DNA from 3 places in the Streptomyces sp. NBC_01320 genome. Region 1 is predicted to be linked to each of the others. Evidence: riboswitches for the same ligand, from Rfam matches in the RefSeq annotation. Region 1 holds a riboswitch; each other region holds the start of a gene.
The links. A riboswitch is a leader RNA that binds a small molecule or an ion and turns the genes downstream of it on or off. The one in region 1 is predicted to bind S-adenosylmethionine.
Positions count from the first base shown of each region.

Region 2: linked by a shared signal. The riboswitch ahead of thrC (threonine synthase) and the one ahead of OG395_RS14015 (hypothetical protein) in region 1 are both predicted to bind S-adenosylmethionine.
Region 3: linked by a shared signal. The riboswitch ahead of OG395_RS37130 (aminotransferase class V-fold PLP-dependent enzyme) and the one ahead of OG395_RS14015 (hypothetical protein) in region 1 are both predicted to bind S-adenosylmethionine.

Region 1 is NZ_CP108390.1:2,992,189-2,997,778, forward strand. Features, by position in the region: gene OG395_RS14000 (M4 family metallopeptidase) at 1-329, opposite strand, end outside; gene OG395_RS14005 (hypothetical protein) at 771-1,037, opposite strand; gene OG395_RS14010 (helix-turn-helix transcriptional regulator) at 1,320-2,420, shown strand; gene OG395_RS14015 (hypothetical protein) at 2,550-2,957, opposite strand; SAM riboswitch class IV at 3,010-3,119, opposite strand; gene OG395_RS14020 (cytochrome P450 family protein) at 3,257-4,510, opposite strand; gene OG395_RS14025 (cytochrome P450) at 4,507-5,590, opposite strand, start outside.
Region 2 is NZ_CP108390.1:5,691,423-5,697,012, forward strand. Features, by position in the region: gene OG395_RS25825 (cold-shock protein) at 150-356, opposite strand; gene OG395_RS25830 (MoaD/ThiS family protein) at 788-1,066, opposite strand; gene thrC (threonine synthase) at 1,100-2,401, opposite strand; SAM riboswitch class I at 2,419-2,545, opposite strand; gene OG395_RS25840 (glucosyl-3-phosphoglycerate synthase) at 2,698-3,648, shown strand; gene OG395_RS25845 (alpha,alpha-trehalose-phosphate synthase (UDP-forming)) at 3,693-5,087, shown strand; gene otsB (trehalose-phosphatase) at 5,097-5,590, opposite strand, start outside.
Region 3 is NZ_CP108390.1:8,157,973-8,163,562, reverse strand. Features, by position in the region: gene OG395_RS37150 (NYN domain-containing protein) at 1-63, opposite strand, end outside; gene OG395_RS37145 (hypothetical protein) at 101-343, opposite strand; gene OG395_RS37140 (rhomboid family intramembrane serine protease) at 507-1,256, shown strand; gene OG395_RS37135 (Lrp/AsnC family transcriptional regulator) at 1,253-1,534, shown strand; gene OG395_RS37130 (aminotransferase class V-fold PLP-dependent enzyme) at 1,602-3,017, opposite strand; SAM riboswitch class IV at 3,190-3,307, opposite strand; gene trpD (anthranilate phosphoribosyltransferase) at 3,392-4,456, opposite strand; gene qcrB (cytochrome bc1 complex cytochrome b subunit) at 4,581-5,590, opposite strand, start outside.

The DNA of each region.
Region 1 (5,590 bases):
GGTATCAGCTCCTCCCGATCGCCCAGCTTCAGTGAACGGGCCGTGATGGCACGAGCGTCGGTCGCGGCCTCGAGCAGCTTCCTGCGCTGCGTGGGGGACAGCGCGACGGCCCTGGCACCGGGTCGGGGCTCCGCCGATATCTGCCGTGGTGCTTGATCCGTACCGACCGGGGCGGAGACGGTGCCCGAGGCGGGGAGGGCCGAAACGATGAGCGCGGCCACAGCGACGGCCGCAGTTGCCGCGACGCGCCCGTATGTGGAGGTTCCACGAGGGGAGGAATGGGGTTCCTGAGGCGATGTGGCCCTGTTGTTACGGAGGTTGTTCGGCATTGCTGTATCTCCTTCTGTCCGGACGTGTGGTGACGGCCGGCGGGGGTGGGGAACCAGAGGCTGGAAGTGCCTCCGACGTGACGGTGTGCGATGCGACGCGGGTGTGGGTCGTCGCGCTCGCACCGGCAGTGATCGGGACGGAATTTGCCACCGCCCTCTGCGAGGGCAGCGAAAGATGGGGCCGCGGCCGGCTATCGGCTGAAGCGGCTCGCGCTGCCCCAGGACATCGTCGGCGCTGTCGGCCTTCCTGTTGTCGGACAAGGCGGTGTGCGAGCGCTTGGCCATGCGGCGAAGACATGGACCTTTGGGGCGCTGCGGCACCAACTCACTTGTTCCGACGAAAGGTCGGACGATCGAAGTCGGGGGCGGCCACCGGCGGGGGTCCGGCGGTCGCCGTAGGTGGTGCGGCTCAGCCGCAGTTCCCGGCGGGGCGGGACCGTGTCACCAGATCGGTGTCGCTGGTCGTGCCGTCGATCCGGACGACCTTTCGGCCGGTGCCCGCGGAGGCGTACGGAGGACCGGAAGACCGGCGTTGGCGTCGGCATGTGTCCCGGTGATCGTGCCGGGCACCACCTCGGCGACGGGCGTCGCGTCGGGTGCGGCCGCCCGGGCCGGTGTCACCGCCGCAAGCAGGCCGGCGGCGCCGAACACGGCGACGAGCCCGGAGGTCCGCCTCCCGCGCATCGGTGCGGGGTTGAGCTGTGGCATGAATGTCTCCCACGTGCCGACATGTCTCGACTGGGTCCCGAGTGACCGAACAGGGCTTCGACGCACCGTCGCGTCGGCGGCTTGTGATCACCCTGTCCGGCGCGCGATCCGTCGGGCAAGGAGGTCCGGACGGCGGGTTCGCGCAACTGCGCAGATGAGAACAGGAACAGCCAGGACGGAACGGGTGCGCCCAGGCCGTACGGGGATGTAACGAGCGCGTGATCCCTCCGGCCGACACCGCCGCGTACGATCGGCCTCGGCACACCGAAAAGGGGGACAGCTGTGGCGGTGTCATCGGATGTGCCGTGGGCCGGGACCGGTCTGGGCGTCTTGGCCGGCCGGGTACTCGAATGCCTGGTCACGCGGCCGGAGCTGAGCAGCGAGGCGGTCGCCGAAGCGCTCGGGGCCACCCCGGCAGCCGCCGAACGCGCCCTACAGGCACTGGAGAACGAACACCTGGTCATCCGCGTCGGTGACCGGCCCACGCGCTGGAGCGCGGGCCCGCCCCGCTCCACCCTCGGTTCGCTGCTGGCCCAGAGGCGGCAGGAACTGGCGCGGGCGGAGCTGTACATGGAGCGGTTGCACGAGGCATACCGCTCGGCGTCGCACCGTCGGGTCACTTCCGACCTGTTCGAGGTGGTGGAGAGCGCCGAGCAGGTGGGGGTGCGTTACGCGCAGCTGCTCGCGTCCAGTCGGCACGAGGTGCTCCACCTCGCCAAACCTCCGTACGTCACCCGGTCCGCGGTGCTTGACCGCACCTCGGTGCCGACTGACCCCGCAACTGTTTCGGACGCGCGGCCGACCCTCGAGGTGCCGGTGCCCGACGGAGTACGGCTCCGGTCGGTGTACGACACCGACGGGATGACGGACACCGTTTCGCTGCGCACCGCCCTGAGCGGCACAGCCCGGGGCGGGGAACTGCGGCTGCTGGCCGGGCTCCCGATGAAACTGGTGGTGTTCGATGCGACGGTCGGCATCATGCCGCTGCGGCAGGAGGATCCGTCCGCGGGTTCACTCATCGTGCACTCGGCCACGCTTCTCGACGTGCTCACCGCGCTCTTCGAAAGCGTCTGGGAACGGGCGACCCCGGTGTCGCTGGACAACGTCCCCGGTCGGCCGGCGATCACTGCGGCAGAACCGGACGGCCAGCCTCCGGGACGGATGCGCGACATCCTCTCCCTGATGTGCGCAGGTCTGACGGACGACGCGATCGCCCGGGTCCTGGGGCTGAGCCGACGAACGATCCAGAAGCACATCAGCGAGACCGCCGAACTCCTCGGCGCGCGGACCCGCTTCCAGATCGCGCTGCTGGCACGCGAACGAGGCTGGCTCGGGGACGCCTCGGGCGTGCTGGCGACCCCCGCCGAACGAACGGCCGGGTGACCGGCCTGAGGTCCCGGCGTGTTCAGCGCCGAATCGAACACTTCTCCCGTCAATGCATCACACACGCACGCACCCGCCCCGTGGCCCAACCGGCGGACGGTCGGGCCACCCGCCGTACAAGGCGCGCGGCTACAAGCCGTACGCGACGCCCCCACGAGCCTGCCGCGAACCGGGCGCATCGGTGGCGCACAGCGCCCCGCTCTCGAAGCCGACGTTCACCAGCCCCACCGCCGCGTCGCCCTGGTGCTCGATCCGCAGGGCGTGCCAGCGCGGCAGCCAGAACACCCGTCCGCGGTGCTCGGTGAGCAGCTCCCGGAGCACGTGCGGAGCGTGCATCCACACATCGGGCAGCTCCTCGGCGTAGTCGAACGCGGGGCGCAGCCCGACCCACCCGTCGTCACGGACATCGTCCGAGGTCAGCAGGAGTTCCACGGCCTGGCCCGGCTCCTGGCTGCACTTCTTGGCGTGGATCCAGTGCAGATGATGACCGGGGCTGTACCGGGAGCATCCATCGGTACGGAAGAGATCGGGGAGCATGGTGAGGAATCGCCTTCCCGGGATCGTGGACCCCGGACGCTCACACCCCGGTGGTCCGCTGTTCCCCGTACGTCGTGCACGGGGCAGGTCGTCACCCGGAGCACCCGCAGCGGAGCGGGGTGCCGTCCAGCCAGCCGGGGCTGCGCACTGGAACTCATGACCTACGAGAAACCCTAACCCACTGACCGCCATGGTCGACGCATGGTCAGATATCGCTCACCACTGCCGAGTTCTGTGTGGGCCGCCCCCCGTCCCCCCGAGAGGCGGGACGACGGCGGGCGGCCCGCACTATCCCCCGTTCAGCCGTTCAGCAGCACGGGGAAGGACTCCATGTCGTTCTGTGTCATCACCGGCAGCTTGCGGAGCTCCTCGTCCGGCACGGCGAGCCTCAGCCCGGGGAAGCGGCTGAACAGTGCGGGCAGGGCGATCCCCGCCTCGACCCGGGAGAGTGCCGCGCCGGGGCAGATGTGCGGGCCGTGACCGAAGGTCATGTGGCGGATCGGTGTGGGCCGGGTGATGTCGAAGGCGTCGGCGTCCGGGCCGTGCTGTTCGACGTCGCGGCCGATGACCCGGTAGGAGATGACGACGCCCTCCCCCTTGGCGATCACCTGGTCGCCGACCTGGATGTCCTCGGTGGCGAACCGCATCAGCAGGTGGGTGGTGGGGGTGTCCCAGCGCAGCGTCTCCTCGATCACCGTGTCCCACGGAATCTCGCCGTCGAGCACCATATGCAGCTGCTCGGGGTGGGCGAGCAGGGCCCGTACGGCGTTGAGGATCAGCCCGATGGTGGTCTCGTGGCCTGCCGCCACCATGGCCTTGAGGTTGCCGACCACTTCCTCCTCGGTGAGCGGTTCTCCGCCCTCGTCGGCCAGGATGAGCGCACTGGTGAGGTCGTCCGTCGGCTCCGCTGTCTTCTTGCGGACGAGCGCCGCGTAGAAGACGTCCAGCTCGGCGAGCAGGGCAAGCCGCTCCTCGTGCGGGGTGAGCATGGAGAAGAAGGCCTTGTACCTCTTCGTCAGCATGGGGTGTTCGGCTTCGTCCACACCCATCAACATGCCGACCACCCGCATGGGCAGCGGCTGGGCGAACACGGACTTGAGGTCGACGACGCCGTCCTTGCCCTGCTCGGCCAGGGCGTCCAGCAGCTCCTCGGTGAACTTCTCGATGTCCGGGCGGATGGCCTCCAGCCGGCGTGGTGTGATCGCCTGGGAGGTCTTGGTGCGCAGCCGCCGGTGTGCCTCGCCGTCCACGGTGAACATGGACCGCCCCGCATCGATCATGCCGATCAGCGGCCAGTCATGCGTCACGGCACCGCTCTGCCAGAGCCCCCAGGCGTCGAGGTCCTTCACCAGCCTTGGGTCGACGAGTAGTTGACGTGCCTCGGCATGCCGGGTGACGGTCCAGGCAGGGACTCCGAGCAGCTCGATCCTGGCGAGCGGCCCGGCGTCGCGCAGGCGCGCCGTCTCCCCGTCCAGGTCCTGGACCATGGGGTCGATGACCACGGTCCCGCCCCCTGGGGTGGCCTCGTGGGCGGCGGCGTGAGGACAGTTCAAGAGAAGTCTCCTGTCATGCGTACGGGCGTGAACCGGACGGGCAGCGAGGTCATCCCCCGCAGGAAGGCGGACTGCCGCCGGACGAGCGACTTCGCGGGTACCGCGAGGGCGAGGTCGGGCAACCGGTCGAGGAGCACTTCGATGCCGGTCCGGGCGATGGTCTCGGCGATCTCCTGCGCGGGGAACGGGCAGCGGTACTCGCCGTAACTGAAAGCCAGGTGGGCGCTGTTGCCGCTCTGGCCGGACATTCCGTCGGCGGTGATGTGCTGCCGTACGTGCGGGTCGGAGTTGGCCGCCCCGAGGCCGAGGAGCAGCATGTCCCCGGCGCGGATGTCCCGGCCGGCGAGCCGGGTGTCGCGGGCGGCCCAGCGGCCGGCGAGGATCTGGGTCGGGCTCTCCTCCCAGAGAACCTCGTTCATCGCTTCGGCCACGCTGTGCAGGCCGCCGGCCAGGGAGTCGGCGAACTGGTCGTCGGTGAGCATCAGCCGCAGGGAGTTGCTGATCCAGTCGGCCGTGGTCAGATGTCCGGCGGCGGTGATGGCCATCAGGTCGAGGACGTATTCCTCGTCGGTGAACGGCTCGTGGTACGCCAGCATCCTGGAGGTCACGTCGTCTCCGGGCACGGCACGCTTGGCCGCGACCAGCCGCTGCATGTGCTCCCCGAACCGCATGTGTGCACTCTGCGCCTCGGGACCGCCGTCGGCGAGATCCTTCAGCACCTGCGCGATGTCCGCTCCCTCCGCGTCCGGGAAACCGACGAGCCTGGCGAGGACCAGGACGGGCAGTGGCTCGGCGAACTCGGCCACCAGATCGGCCGTGCCCCGCGTGCAGACGGAGTCGACGAGCCGGTCGGCCAACTCCTCGCAGTGACGCCGGATTTCGAACGGGTCCGCACCCTCCAGGGCGGGCCCCACCATGTCGGCGTGACGGCGGTGCTCGGCGCCCGCGGTGAAGTAGATCGACGGCATGGGACGACCGACCATCGGGAGGAGTGGCCAGTCCTCGGGAATGTGCTCCCACTGGTTCCAGAGTCCGACGTCGCGGGGGAACAACTCGCCGTCGCTGGTGACCTGGTGGAGT
Region 2 (5,590 bases), 2.7 Mb from region 1:
CCTCGACGGTTGTGGACAACCCGGAAGCCGGGCGACGGCGCGCGGGGGGCCGGGTGGCGCGACGGGCGGGGGCACGCACGAAGGGCCCGTCCCCCGGTGGGTACGGACCCTTCGTGCGTGAGTGGTGTCGTTGGCCGACCGCGCCGAGCTCAGCCGACGGCGAGCTTGACCATGTCCGCCTGCGGCCCCTTCTGGCCCTGCGAGATTTCGAATTCAACTCGCTGACCCTCTTCGAGGGTGCGGTACCCGTCCATCTGGATCGCGCTGTAGTGGACGAAAACATCCGCACCACCGTCGACCGCGATGAAGCCGTACCCCTTCTCCGCGTTGAACCACTTGACGGTGCCCTGAGCCATGGCTAACTCCCCTATTACTGGCCCTTGCACAGGACCGCACTTCGCGGACCCGGGTCAGAACTCACCCTCCGACAGGAGAGGGTGTGCGCCGGAACGCGTCGACCGCGGCCGAATGTATCTGCCCAACTGCCCTCTGCAACAGGTCAATCGGACGAGAATTCTGGGCAGCGCCGAACGCCCGAATGTGAGGAGTTCATGCGATTCCAGGGCAAGTCGGGCCGGACAAAGGCCACTTACGGCGCAAGGAGTTGGAACACTTTGGCTGCATCTTGTCGTGGGCGGGCGCATTCTCATATGCGGTCGGCACGGGCAGCGGAGGGGACTTCCCAACTCTACCGCGCTCAACCATGCAGAATTGCCCCCTCCGCTTAGCTCGCAGAGGGGGCAATTCCGGTAACGCTGCGAAGTCGGCCGCAGGGGCCGACTACAGGTCAGCAGCCGCCCGCGACCGCCGGGATGATGGAGATGCCCGCGCCGTCCGGGGTGGCCGTCTCCAGGCCGCCTTCGAAGCGCACGTCGTCGTCGTTGACGTACACGTTCACGAAGCGGCGGAGCTTGCCCTGGTCGTCCAGGACACGCGCGGCGATGCCCGGGTGGTTCTGTTCCAGCGACTCGATGACCTGGGAGAGGGTCGAGCCCTCGGCCGGGACCTCGGCCTCGCCGCCCGTGTAGGTGCGCAGGATGGTGGGGATACGGACCTTGACGCTCATGCGGGTGCCTTCCTTACGTCTCGGGTGGTCGGGTCAGCCGTTGGCGAGGCCGGCGTCGCGGAACGCGTCCAGGCTGGGCCGGATGGTCGCGGTCGGACCGGTCGTCGGGGCGACCGCGTCCAGAGTCTTCAGACCGTCACCGGTGTTCAGGACGACCGTGGTGAGCGTCGGGTCCAGCAGACCCGCCTCGATCAGCTTCCTCGTCACGCCGACCGTCACCCCGCCCGCCGTCTCGGCGAAGATGCCCTCGGTGCGGGCCAGCAGCTTGATCGCGTCGACGATCTGTTCGTCGTTGACGTCCTCGACCGCGCCGCCGGTGCGGCGGGCGATGTCCAGGACGTACGGACCGTCGGCCGGATTGCCGATCGCCAGGGACTTGGCGATCGTGTTCGGCTTCTGCGGGCGCACGACGTCGTGACCGGCCTTGAAGGCCGTGGAGACCGGGGAGCAGCCCTCGGCCTGGGCGCCGAAGATCTTGTACGGCTTGTCCTCGACGAGACCGAGCTTGATCAGCTCCTGAAGACCCTTGTCGATCTTCGTGAGCTGCGAGCCGGACGCGATCGGGATGACGAGCTGGTCGGGCAGCTGCCAGCCGAGCTGTTCGCAGATCTCGTACGCGAGCGTCTTGGAGCCCTCGCCGTAGTACGGGCGCAGGTTGACGTTGACGAAGCCCCATCCCTCACCGAGCGGGTCGCCGATGAGCTCCGAGCAGAAGCGGTTGACGTCGTCGTAGTTGCCCTCGATGCCGACCAGCTCACCGCCGTACACCGCGGCCATGACGACCTTGCCCTGCTCCAGGTCGTGCGGGATGAACACGCAGGACCGGAAGCCGGCCCGGGCGGCGGCCGCGCCCACCGCACCGGCGAGGTTGCCGGTGGAGGAGCAGGAGAGGGTGGTGAAACCGAAGGCGCGGGCGGCCTCGACGGCGATGGCGACGACGCGGTCCTTGAAGGAGTGCGTCGGGTTGCCGGAGTCGTCCTTGACGTACAGACCGCCGGTGACGCCCAGCTCACGGGCGAGGTTGTCGGCCTTGACCAGCTTGGTGAAGCCGGGGTTGATGTTGGGCTTGTCCGCGACATCGGCGGGGACGGGCAGCAGCGGCGCGTAGCGCCAGATGTTGTTCGGTCCGGCCTCGATGCGCTTCTTCAGCTCGTCCGGGGAGCCGCTCGGCAGGTCGTATGCCACTTCGAGCGGCCCGAAACAGGACGCGCAGGCGAAAAGGGGACCGAGTTCGAAACGCTCTCCGCACTCGCGGCAGGAGAGTGCCGCTGCGGGGCCGAGGTCGACGGCGTCGGTGGAAGAATCGGTGCTTACTGCAACAGTCTGCGCAGCCATGATGGCGAGGCCCTTTCTCCTCATCTTCCTCGCGGCGCATTTCGCCACGAGACGGAATTGGCACCTTCCCCACCTGACCTCGCGGTCGGCGGGAGGGTTGCCGGGACTTCAACGGGCCGTTCCCTCAGTCCCTCTGGATGAGCGCTATGGCACTGGATCATCGACCCAGGCATTTATTGGCGGAGGACCCCGACATGCGACGGTCATCCGCGTTGTTCAAGACTGTAACCGAAGCATCGGACGGTTGAGATAGTCGTCCGAACCGCGAGATGGATCACATACAGGGAGTATCGACCGTGCTGGAAGAGGTCGAAAGCTGGCTGGCCAGGCGTTCCTGGTCGGCAGCCGACCGCCCGCTGGACCGGCTCGTCGCTGCCAAGGGCCGGGACCCGCGGCGCGGGAGCGTGAGCGTGGTGCTGCCCGCCCTGAACGAGGAGGCGACGGTCGGCGCCATCGTCGAGACGATCCGGGTCGAACTGATGGAGGAAGTGCCGCTGGTCGACGAGCTGCTGGTGATCGACTCCGGCTCAACGGACGGCACGGCGGAAGTCGCCCGGAAGGCGGGCGCCCGAGTGGTGCACCGCGACGCGATACTCGCGCGCATACCCACGCTCCCCGGCAAGGGCGAGGTCCTGTGGCGCTCGCTCCTGGTCACCAGCGGTGACATCGTCTGCTTCATAGACGCCGACCTGAGGGACTTCTCCGCGGACTTCGTCTCCGGCATCGTCGGCCCGCTGCTCACCGACCCCGGGGTGCAGTTCGTCAAGGCGATGTACGACCGCCCCCTGGGCGACACCGCGGGTCAGGGCGGCCGCGTCACGGAACTGGTGGCCCGCCCGCTGCTCAACCTGCACTGGCCACAGCTGGCCGGCTTCGTCCAGCCGCTCGGCGGCGAGTACGCGGTGCGGCGCTCGCTGCTGGAGCGGCTGCCGTTCCCCGTCGGCTACGGAGTGGAACTCGGCTTGCTGGTGGACGCCCTGCACACCGTCGGGCTGGACGCGCTGGCACAGGTCGACGTGGGGGTACGCAGACACCGCCACCAGGACGGCCAGGCGCTGGGACGGATGGCCGCGGCGATCTATCGCACCGCTCAACTCCGGCTGTCCCGAGGTCACTTGGTACGTCCGGCCCTGACCCAGTTCGAGCGGGGCGAGGACGGCTTCGTACCGCGCACCCATCCGGTGGACACGGAGGAGCGGCCCCCGATGTGCGAGATCACGGAGTACGTTTCGCGCCGCGCGGCCTGACTTCGCACGTTTGGGTGGTTCGCGATCGGGCTAGATTCCGCAACATGGTCTCCGAGCACGCGGTCACGTCGGCTGCCCAGGTACTCGTCGCGTCCAACCGCGGCCCCGTCTCGTACGCGCTGCGCGCGGACGGTTCGATCGGCGCCAGACGGGGCGGCGGCGGGCTCGTCTCCGGCCTGAGCGCGGTCGAGGACAAGCTGTGGGTCTGCGCGGCGCTCGGCGACGGGGACAGGGCAGCGGTCCGGCACGGGATCGCCGAGCCGGGCGTACGGATGCTCGACATCGACGCCGACGTCCACGCCGACGCGTACAACGGCATCGCGAACTCGGTGCTCTGGTTCGTCCACCACATGCTGTACCAGACACCGCTGGATCCGGTCTTCGACGCGGAGTTCCGCCGGCAGTGGGCGTCATTCGAGACGTACAACCTGGCCTTCGCGCAGGCGCTCGCCGAGGAGGCGGGCGAGGGCGCCGCGGTGCTGGTGCAGGACTACCACCTGGCGCTGGTCCCGGGCATGCTCCGCGAGCTGCGGCCCGACCTGCGGATCGGCCACTTCTCGCACACCCCGTGGGCGCCGGTCGACTACTTCCGGCTGCTGCCCGACGACATCGCGGAGCAGCTGCTGCGCGGCATGCTCGGCGCGGACCGGGCGGGCTTCCTGACCCGGCGGTGGGCGGACGCGTTCATCGGCTGCTGCACGGAGATCCTGGGCGGCACGGGCCGGACGAGGATCGGCGTGCACGGTCTGGGCGCGGACGCGGACTTCCTGCGCCGCCGCGCGCACGAGGCGGACGTGGACGAGCGGATGGCAGTGCTGCGGGAGCAGGTGGGCGGCACCGGCCGGAAGACGATCGTGCGGGTGGACCGTACGGAGCTGTCCAAGAACATCGTGCGCGGGCTGCTGGCGTACCGGGAGCTGCTGAACACCCGCCCGCAGTGGCGCGAGCGGGTGGTGCATGTGGCGTTCGCGTACCCGTCGCGGCAGGACCTGACGGTGTACCGGGAGTACACGGCCGAGGTGCAGCGACTGGCGGACGACATCAACTCGGCGTACGGGACACCCGATTGGACCCCGGTCCTGCTCCATGTGAATGACGACTTCGCACGCTCGCTGGGGGCGTACCGGCTGGCGGACGTGGCGCTCGTCAACCCGATCCGCGACGGCATGAACCTCGTCGCCAAGGAGGTCCCGGTGGTCTCCGACGCGGGCTGCGCGCTGGTGCTGTCGCGGGAGGCGGGGGCGTACGAGGAGCTGGGCGCCGACGCGATCGTGGTGAACCCCTATGACGTGTCCGCGACGGCGGCTGCCCTGCACGAGGCGCTGACGATGCCGGACGGGGAACGGGCGGAGCGCTCGAAGCGGCTGGCCGCTGCGGCGACGGCGCTGCCGCCGCAGCAGTGGTTCCTGGAACAGCTGGACGCGCTGCGGCAGGGGTGACGTCGCCCGTCACACCTCGGTGGGGCCCGACCGGAGACGGTGCGCCAAGGCCGAGAGAAACTCCACGACGGCTCCCGGTCCCGGCAGCAACAGGTCGGCGCGTTCAGCCAGTTCGGGCACTTCGGCGCTGCCGCTGCAGACCAGCAGGCCCGGGATGCCGTCGGGGCCCTCGGCGCGGAGCTTCTCCACGGCCGCGTAGGCCGCGAGGTCACCCAGGTCGTCGCCGGCGAAGAGAACGGACTCGGCGTCCGTCTCCCGGACGAACTCCATGAGCGCCACACCCTTGTCCATGCCGGGCGGTCGCAGCTCCAGGACGAGACGGCCCGGTTCGACGATCAGCCCGTGCAGGGCGGCGAGCGCACCGAGCGGGCCGCGCAGCGCGTCGAACGCGGCTTGCGGGTCGGCGGCCCGGCGGGTGTGGACCGCGAGCGCCCGGCCCTTCTCCTCGATCCAGGTACCGCGCCAGGAGGCGAACCGTTCGAGCAGGCCGGGGAGTTCGGCGC
Region 3 (5,590 bases), 5.2 Mb from region 1:
GAGCGCCTCGACGGCGTCGCCGGCTCCATCGGCCGACTCGGCGCCGCTATCGGGCTGCTCCACGATCCGTCACCCCAAAATGTCTGTCCGCACGGCCCCGTCAGGAGTCGGCACCCGGCCTGTCGACGAGTTCGATCTGGTCCACCGCGTTGCACCAGCGGCAGCGGACCGACTCGATGGTCTCACTGACCACCTCGCGTTCCTCGACCGTCGACTCACCGGCCAGGTCGAGATGAACGTATTCGACGACCTTGGAGGTGCGGGTCACGTCGAAGCGGGTGAGATTTCCGCAGAGCGTGCAGCGCCAGCGGGTCCCGTCGGTCGGCTGGGGAACCGTCGTCATCGTTGCGTCCTCTTTCGTCGAGCGTGGTGCTGCTGCCTGCCCAGGATCTCGCGGTGCGCCGTCGAACTGCGGATGTCCTGCTGCAACCCTACGGCCTTGCACATACCCATAGACACGGCGAGGCGGTCTGTCCCGTTCCGTCACCTTGCGTCATGCTCTGTTCATGATCGATCGGCGGGCCACGAGAGGCGGAGTTACCGGCAGGCTCCTGCGCGCCGCCACGGCGGCCGGTGCACAGGTGACGTATGCCCTCATCGCCCTGTGCTGCGCCGTCTTCCTGATCAGCCCGCTCTCCGGCCTCAACCCCACATACGGCACCGCCGACACCCTGCTCGCCGCCCAGGCCGGGTACTTCGAGCGCTGGGGGGTGATCCCGAGCGAGCTGTGGGCGGGCTCCGCGCAGGCCCTGCTCACCCCTCTGACCGCACTGTTCGTGCACGGCAGCTGGCTGCATCTGCTCGGCAACATGCTCTTCCTGTACGTGTTCGGGGCCATGGCCGAGGAGCGGATGGGCCGTGCCGAATTCACCTTCTTCTACCTCGGCTGCGGCTATCTCGCACTGCTGGCGTACGCGGCGGCCCACGCGAGCTCCGACCAGACCCTCGTCGGCGCGTCAGGGGCGATCTCCGCGGTGCTCGGGGCGTTCCTCTACCTGTTCCCCAGGGCGCGGGTGACCAGCCTCTTCCCGTTCCTGCTCTTCCTTCCGCTGCGCTTTCCCGCCTGGATCGTGCTGATCTTCTGGTTCGTGCTGCAGTGGATGGCGGCGCAGGGCGCGGGCAGCGGTCCCGGGGTGGCGTATCTCGCCCATGTGGTCGGCTTCGTCTGCGGCTTCGTCTACGCCTGGGGACGCTACCGCCGTGGGGCTAGAGTGAAGGCTCCAGCCACGGCCACCGAGGGAGAAAGCCAGCCGTGATCACCGCGATCGTGCTCATCAAAACCAGCGTGGACCGGATTCCGGAGATCGCCGAGGCCATCGCCGCGCTGGACAATGTCAGCGAGGTCTTCTCGGTCACCGGTACGTACGACCTGATCGCCATGGTCCGAGTGGCCAGGCACGACGACCTCGCGGACGTCATCCCCGGCCGGATCAGCAAGATCCCGGGTGTCGAGGGCACCGACACACATGTCGCGTTCCGTACGTACTCGCAGCACGACCTGGAGGCGGCCTTCGCCATCGGTCTCGACGCGTAGGTTCGCGTCGTACTCCGGCCGGGGACGGGCAGTGCTGCCCGTCCCCGGCCGAAGTGTGACGGGCCCGTCAGACCTGCGCCGCGCCCCGGTCCGGGACACAGCGGCCGTCCTCGGCGCGGTACGTCCACTGGGCGCCCTTGTTCACCAGTTCCTTGACCGCGCGGACGAAACGCTCGATGTGCTCGTCCGGCGTGCCGGCGCCGAAACTGACCCGGATCGCGTTGAGCGACCGCTCGCCCGGCTCGGCCTCCGGCGCACCGCACTCGCCCGGGTCCTGCGGGTCGCTGCCCAGCAGGGTGCGGACCAGCGGGTGGGCGCAGAACAGTCCGTCGCGCACCCCGATGCCGTACTCGGCGGAGAGCGCCGCGGCGAAGTGCGAGCTGTTCCAGCCCTCCACCACGAAGGAGATGACGCCGACCCGCGGGGCGTCGTCGCCGAACAGCGACAGCACCTTGACCTGGGGGACCTCGGCGAGGCCTTCGCGGATCCGGGTGACGAGCTGCTGCTCACGGGCGACGAGCCGGTCGAAGCCGGCCTCGGTGAGCGCCTTGCAGGCGGAGGCGATGGAGTAGACACCGATGACGTTGGGTGAACCGGCCTCGTGCCGGGCGGCGGTCGAGTGCCACTCCACGTCCACACCGCCGACGGTGCGCCGGGCGACCTTCCGCGAGGCACCGCCGCCGGCCAGGTACGGCTCGGCGTCCTGCAGCCAGTCGGCGCGGCCCGCGAGGACACCGGAGCCGAACGGCGCGTACAGCTTGTGTCCGGAGAAGGCGACCCAGTCGACGTCGAGCTCCTCGATGTCCACCGGGTGGTGCGGGGCGAGCTGCGCGGCGTCGAGCACGATCCGGGCGCCGTGCGCGTGGGCGACGGCGGCCAGCTCCTTCACCGGCCACAGCTCACCGGTGACGTTGGAGGCGCCGGTGACGCAGACCAGCGCCGGACCGGTGGGGCCTCCCCTGCTCGAACGGAGTTGAGAGCTCGGGGAAGGGTCGCGGTCGGCGAGCGCCCGCTCCAGCGTCTCGACGGCCTGGGCCGGGGTGCGCGGGGCGTTGAGGTAGGTGACGCGGGCGTCGCGCCAGGGCAGCAGCGAGGCGTGGTGCTCGGTCTCGAACACGAAGACCTGGCAGTCGGCGGGGAGCACCGCGGCGAGCAGGTTCAGCGAGTCGGTCGTCGACCGGGTGAAGATCACCTGGTCCTCGGCGCGGCAGCCGAGGAACTCCGCGACGGTCTTGCGGCTGTTCTCGAAGAGGTCCGTGGAGAGCTGCGAGAGGTAGCCGGCACCGCGGTGGACGCTGCCGTAGTACGGGGCGTACGCGGCGACGTCGTCCCACACGCGCTGCAGGGCCGGGGCGCTGGCCGCGTAGTCGAGGGCGGCGTACGTGACTTCACCACCGGTCACCAGAGGAACGGCCACATCCCGCCCCAGAACGGGCAGCGGGGTACAAACGGACTGGTCGGCGACAGCGCTGAAGACAGACATGGCGAACTCCCGTAAGAGGCAGGCGAATTCACTGCGCCGGCGGACACGCGGCAGCACAGGAAGAAGAAAAGGGTGTGCGGAGAAGGGCCTTGGGCCCTATCGCATTCGCTTGCTCACAAGAGGCTCCTTGAGGACCAGGACCCCAGGGATGTGACATTCACAGATGTCGAGGGGTCCGCGCTTGCCGCAGACCTCGCTGCCTACGGCCTGGTCTTCACCCGGGGCACCCCGCCACGGACGGAGGGTTGCCGGACAGCGGGCCGGGGCCGTAGTCGCTGTCACTCATGACCTGACCAGCATCCTGCCATACGTGCGCCGACGTGCAAGGCGCAGTCCAAGATCTGGACTGCGCCCTGTGCCACATTTCCGTACGGTCAGGTGTTGCTGACCGCCACCCAGCGCTCCAGCGCCGCCCGGGCCGCACCCGAGTCGATGGATTCGGCGGCCTTCGCCATTCCGGCGGCGAGCTGCTCGTTCAGCGTGCCCTCGCCCGGGTCCAGCGCCACCAGCGCCGCCGCCGAGTTGAGCAGCACCGCTTCGCGTACCGGACCGGTCTCGCCGGCCAGCAGCCGGCGGGCCACGTCGGCGTTGTACGACGCGTCGGCGCCGCGCAGCGCCTCGACGGGGACCAGCTGCAGACCGACGTCGCGCGGGTCGAACGCCTCCTCGCGCACCTCTCCGTCGCGGACCACCCAGACCCGGGACGTCGCCGTGGTCGTCAGCTCGTCCAGACCGTCGTCGCCGCGGAAGACGAGCGCGGAGTTGCCGCGCTCCGCGAGCACGCCCGCGACGATGGGAGCCATCTTCGGATCGGCGACACCGATGGCCTGGGAGCGCACCTGCGCCGGGTTGGTGAGCGGCCCGAGGATGTTGAACGTGGTCTGCGCGCCGAGCTCCTTGCGGGCCTTCGCCGCATACCGCAGGGCGGGGTGGAACTTCACCGCGAAGCAGAAGGTGATGCCGGCTTCCTCCGCCACCTCGACGACACGCTGCGGGGTCAGCTCCAGGTTGACGCCGAGCTTCTCCAGGACGTCGGAGGCGCCGCTGGCCGAGGAGGAGGCCCGGTTGCCGTGCTTGACGACCTTGGCGCCCGTGCCCGCGACGACGATCGCGGACATCGTGGAGATGTTGACCGTCTTGGCGAGGTCGCCGCCGGTGCCGACGATGTCGACCGTGCGGCCCGGCACGTGGATCGTGGTCGCGTGCTCGTACATCGCGCGGACGAGTCCGGTGACCTCGTCGACGGTCTCGCCCTTGGCCCGCAGGGCGACGGCGAAACCGGCGATCTGCACGTCGGTCGCCTCGCCGCTCATGATGCTGTCCATCGCCCACGCGGTGTCGTCGGCGGTCAGGTCCTCGCCACGCATCAGCGGGTTCAGCACGCCCGGCCAGGAACGAGCCGCCACGCTGTCGCCGCCGATCGGGGTCACAACGTTCATGGTCCGCTCCTGGGGTCCACAGCCGATAAAGGGGATACACCCCACCCTATCGAGCCCCACGGACAGCGAAGAGCCCCGTCCATCGAATGGACGGGGCTCCTGCTGTGGCGATCAGTTCAGGTGATCAGTGGTGGCCGTGGCCGCTGGTGATCTCCTTGTACTCCTCGACGGTGGGCTTTTCGATCTGGTTGTGCTCGCCGAAGTAGCCCTTGCTGAGCTTGGCCCGCAGCTTCTGCATCGCGGGCACCTTGCGCTCGACACCGTTCTCGTCGACCGTCGGGCCGATCTCGACCGGCTTGTACTGCTCGTGCGCGGTGAGCGTGTGCAGCTGCTCGGGACCGAGCGGCTCGTGGATCTCGACGAACTCACCGTGCGGCAGGCGCTTGATGATGCCGGACTCGCGTCCGTGCAGCACCTTCTCCTTGTCCCGGCGCTGAAGGCCGAGGCAGATCCGCTTCGTCACGATGAACGCGACGACCGGCCCCACGAAGATGAAGATCCGGACGAACCACGAGATGGCGTTCAGCGAGAGGTGGAAGTGCGTGGCCCAGAGGTCGTTGCCACCGCCGATGAAGACGATGATGTACTCGGTGATCCAGGCGACGCCGAAGGCGGTCCGGGTCGGGGCGTTGCGCGGGCGGTCCAGGATGTGGTGCTCGCGCTTGTCCCCGGTCACCCAGGACTCGACGAACGGGTAGACCGCGATGATGGCGAGTACCAGACCGAAGGCCATCAGCGGGATGAACACACCCAGGACGAGCGTGTGACCCCAGAGGTTGATCTCCCAGCCCGGCATCACTCGGATCAGACCCTCGGCGAAGCCCATGTACCAGTCGGGCTGGGCTCCGGTGGACACCTGGTCCGGGCGGTACGGACCGATGGCCCAGATCGGGTTGATCGAGGCGATGCCCGCGATCACGGCGATGACACCGAAGACCAGGAAGAAGAAGCCTCCGGCCTTCGCCATGTACACCGGCAGCAGCGGCATGCCGACGACGTTCTTGTTCGTCCGGCCGGGACCCGCGAACTGCGTGTGCTTGTGGTAGAAGACCAGGATCAGGTGGGCCACCAGCAGCCCGAGCATGATGCCCGGCAGCAGCAGGATGTGGATCGAGTAGAACCGCGCGACGAAGT